Regions from separate parts of the Serratia bockelmannii genome, predicted to be linked through region 1. Evidence: predicted binding sites of a transcription regulator. Region 1 holds the regulator's gene; the other holds the start of a gene.
What was found. Region 1 encodes CRP, which controls carbon source genes, mostly activating them, when cyclic AMP is high. Its sites were predicted from a motif close to ATGTGANNNNNNTCACAT; they were not measured.
Positions count from the first base shown of each region.

Region 2: the regulator CRP is predicted to act here: its motif matches at 1,427-1,444, upstream of msrB (peptide-methionine (R)-S-oxide reductase MsrB).

Region 1 covers NZ_CP196512.1:4,845,120-4,847,320, reverse strand. The annotation lists gene ACSJLU_RS23080 (YccS/YhfK family putative transporter) at 1-510, opposite strand, end outside; gene crp (cAMP-activated global transcriptional regulator CRP) at 561-1,193, opposite strand; gene ACSJLU_RS23070 (OsmC family protein) at 1,576-1,983, shown strand; gene ACSJLU_RS23065 (phosphoribulokinase) at 2,022-2,201, opposite strand, start outside.
Region 2 covers NZ_CP196512.1:2,838,667-2,840,867, forward strand. The annotation lists gene ACSJLU_RS13540 (glycoside hydrolase family 18 protein) at 1-511, shown strand, start outside; gene ACSJLU_RS13545 (YeaC family protein) at 554-826, opposite strand; gene msrB (peptide-methionine (R)-S-oxide reductase MsrB) at 890-1,303, opposite strand; gene gapA (glyceraldehyde-3-phosphate dehydrogenase) at 1,652-2,201, shown strand, end outside.

The DNA.
Region 1 (2,201 bases):
CAGATAGAGCTGGCTGAGCGTCTCGCGCATCGGTTGCTCTTTCCACAGCCGGAACCAGAACCAGGTGAATAAGCCGTACCAGACGGTGCCGATCGCGTACAGCAGCGGCGCCTGCCAGACAGGCACCGTGCCGGCCGTGCTGAGAGCGAAGATGGCGGCCACCAGCGCCGCCGGCAACAGCCGGGCGTGCAGCGGGCTGATTTCGCCGGTAACGCCGAGCAGCAGCGCCAGGCCCAGCATCAGCGCCGGCAGCGGCACGTGCCACAGCAGTGCCTGTTGCAACAGCACGCTGCTGAAGGCGAACAGCGAGCCGCCGACGATCAGCCGTTTAAAGAAGCGCTTATGCGGCGTGTCCAGACCGGCGATATTGCAGCAGGCGGGCACCAGAGAGAACATCAGGCCGAGCTGCAGCTGGCCTATCAACAAGCCAAACAGCACCGGTAGGCACAACACCAGCGTTTGTCGCAGTGCGTAGTTGATTTCCGGGTGGTAGATCAGGCGGCGCCACATGGCAGAGAGCAGACAAAAAAACGGCGCAGATTGCGCCGTTTCTTCAGGGATTAACGGGTGCCGTAGACGACAATGGTTTTGCCGTGGGCGGAAATCAGGTTTTGATCTTCCAGCATTTTCAGAATACGGCCAACGGTTTCACGCGAGCAGCCGACGATCTGGCCGATCTCCTGACGGGTGATCTTGATCTGCATGCCGTCCGGGTGAGTCATGGCGTCGGGTTGCTTCGCCAGATTCAGCAGGGTTTGCGCGATGCGGCCGGTCACGTCCAGGAAGGCGAGGTTGCCCACTTTTTCGGAGGTAACCTGCAGGCGGCTCGCCATTTGGGCGGACAGGCGCATCAGGATGTCCGGGTTCACCTGGATCAGCTGGCGGAATTTCTTGTAGGAAATTTCGGCCACTTCACAGGCGGTTTTCGCGCGAACCCAGGCGCTGCGCTCCTGGCCTTCTTCGAACAATCCGAGCTCGCCGATGAAATCCCCCTGGTTGAGGTAGGACAGGATCATCTCTTTACCTTCTTCATCCTTGATCAGCACCGCGACGGAGCCTTTCACGATGTAGTAAAGCGTTTCGGCCTTTTCACCTTGGTGAATCAGCGTACTCTTCGATGGATATTTGTGGATATGGCAATGAGACAGGAACCATTCGAGAGTAGGGTCTGTTTGCGGTTTGCCGAGAACCATTCGCTGTTATCCTCTGTTGTTATCGCTGCCTTGTGTCACAGGGGTCAGAGTTCCCTGTAAAACCCGCCTGTAGCCGCAGTCATGAGCGAGGGCTACCGGCAAGTTTTGAGGCGTGTCATAAAAATACGCTGTCGCTCTAGCATATTAACTTGCCGTAAGCGCTGCAAGCTACATTCTGTTAACATACCGGTAAAGGAGCCTTTCTCTGGGCGTTTCCCTGAAATTCAGTGTCCCGGAAAGATTTATTGCGGCTCTGTTTGTAGCACAGAGTAAGGCGGGTGTCTCGTGTTGTCTCGCTTCAGCATGATTAGCATCAGGTTACGTTGCCTGTTTCTATGCGAAAGCGTACTCTGATTTTAAGAAATTAACCGGAGTGACCAGAATGCAGGCAAGAGTTAAGTGGGTGGAAGGGTTAACGTTTTTGGGTGAATCGGCCTCCGGCCACCAGGTGCTGATGGACGGCAACGCCGGCGATAAAGCGCCGAGCCCGATGGAAATGGTGCTGATGTCGGTGGGCGGCTGCAGCGCGATTGACGTGGTGTCCATCCTGCAAAAAGGGCGCAACGACGTGCGCGACTGCGAGGTGAAGCTGACCTCCGAGCGCCGTGCAGAAGCCCCGCGGTTGTTCACCCATATCAATCTGCACTTCATCGTCACCGGTCAGGATCTGACTGACAAAATCGTAGAGCGTGCGGTGAACCTGTCGGCGGAGAAATACTGCTCGGTGGCGCTGATGCTCAACAAGGCCGCCACGGTGACCCACAGTTTCGAGATCCGCCAACCGGCGTAATCGAGACGGAGCGCGGCCCGCCGCCGCGCTCAACGCATTTATTCGATCTTCTTGCCTTCCAGCAATCGCTGCACCAGCGGCGCCATGATCAGCTCCATCGCCAGCCCCATCTTGCCGCCCGGCACCACTAACGTATTGATGTGCGAGATAAACGAGCCCTGCAGCATCGCCAGCAAATAGGGGAAGTCAATCTGATCCAGCCCGCGGAAGTGGATCAC
Region 2 (2,201 bases), 2.0 Mb from region 1:
CGCCGATTTCGTGGTAAAGCATTATCTGGCTGCCGGACTGAAACCGGCACAGATGAACCTGGGCATCGGTTTCTACGGCCGGGTGCCGAAACGGGCGACCGAGGCGGGCATCGACTGGGACAAACCGGACGCCGCCAAGCATCCGGTGACGCAACCTGACTTCAGCGCGCGCGAAACCGCCCTGTTCAACGCGCTGGGGCTGGATCTCAGCAAAGACACTTACTTTAAATACCGCGATATCGTCAGCAAATTGCTCAACGATCCGCAGCAGCGTTTCCGCGAACACTGGGATGACGACGCCAAAGTGCCATACTTGACGCTGCAATCCGCCGAAGGCAAGCCGCTGTTTGCCATCTCCTACGAGAACCCGCGTTCGGTGGCCATCAAGGCCGAATACATCAAAAGCCAGGGATTAGGCGGTGCGATGTTCTGGGAATACGGCGCGGACGACAACAACCGGCTGGCACAGCAGCTGGCGGAATCGTTGGGGATTAAGGGCGAAAAACGGTGAGTCGACGGGGCGATGGCGACATCGCCCCGCTTTAGGGTCGCGTTACTGCGGTTTGAGTTTGGCCAGCGGCTCGGCAACGAACTGCTGTTTCAGCTCTTGCTTGCTCTTCATCACAATCTGCCCGTCGGTACCGATGCTCATGTGCTGCGGATCGACGTTGTGCATCGACTGCCACAGCATCACCGCCTGCAAGCTATTTTCTTTCTGTTCCGGCGTCAGCGCCACGCCGTCCGGCCATTTACCCAGCTCAACCGCCAGTACCAGGCGCTGGTATATCTCGGGCGTCATCGCCGCAATCAGATCTTTCACGTCCATCAGAGCCCTTCTCGCTTACGGATGAATAATTAGCTGAATCGATTTTGTTAGTTAAATTACCACTTAACCGGCCGTTTGGTCGCCATTTTCGCCATCGGTGAAACTCAGCGAGGCGGAGTTGACGCAGTAGCGGTCGCCTGTCGGCTGCGGGCCATCGGGGAAAACGTGCCCCAGGTGCGCGTCGCAGTGGCCGCAGCGGATTTCAACACGATGCATATTATGCGAATTATCATCAAGATAGCGGATTGCATCGGCGGAAACCGGCTCATAAAAACTCGGCCAACCGCAGCCGGAATCGTATTTGGTTTCGGAATAGAACAGCGGCTGGTTGCAGCACAGGCAATGGTACACGCCCTCGCGCTTGTTGTGCAGCAATTTGCCGCTGAACGGCGCTTCGGTACCACGCTGTTGCGTCACATAACGTTGGATTTCATTCAGTTCCGTGACCGGATGACCGGGGGTTGTCTCTTTAGCCATTTGTGCTTATCTCTGAATGTGGATAATGTCAACGAAAACAATGATTAATAATAACAAAAAATTAACACCGCTGCAGGGGTTTTTGGCCTAAACTGTAGCCCATAAAGGCTACGTCACGATGATATGTGATAGCGATCACACATCTTGCGTATGCTGACTTTATACTTGGCGGCTTGTCCCCATATAACGGATGAGGCCAAGCGCAAATGGACTGTGCAATAAGCGTGCAAAACCACCCTTCTGGTTTGACTTGCCGCAAGAATTGACACGATTCCGCTTGACGCTGGGTAAGGTTTTTGTAATTTTACAACCAACCTTTTATTCACTAACAAATAGCTGGTGGAATATATGACTATCAAAGTAGGTATCAACGGTTTTGGCCGTATCGGTCGCATTGTTTTCCGTGCTGCTCAAGAGCGTTCTGACATCGAGATCGTTGCAATCAACGACCTGTTGGACGCAGAGTACATGGCTTACATGCTGAAGTATGACTCTACTCACGGCCGTTTCAACGGTACGGTAGAAGTTAAAGACGGCCACCTGGTTGTTAACGGCAAAACCATCCGTGTTACCGCAGAGAAAGACCCGGCTAACCTGAAGTGGAACGAAGTAGGCGTTGACGTGGTTGCTGAAGCGACCGGTATCTTCCTGACCGACGAAACCGCGCGTAAACACATCACCGCCGGCGCTAAAAAAGTGGTTCTGACTGGCCCATCCAAAGATGCGACCCCAATGTTCGTGCGCGGCGCTAACTTTGACAAATATGCCGGCCAGGACATCGTGTCCAACGCCTCTTGCACCACCAACTGCCTGGCGCCACTGGCTAAAGTCATCAACGACAACTTCGGTATCGTTGAAGGTCTGATGACCACCGTTCACGCGACCACCGCTACTCAGA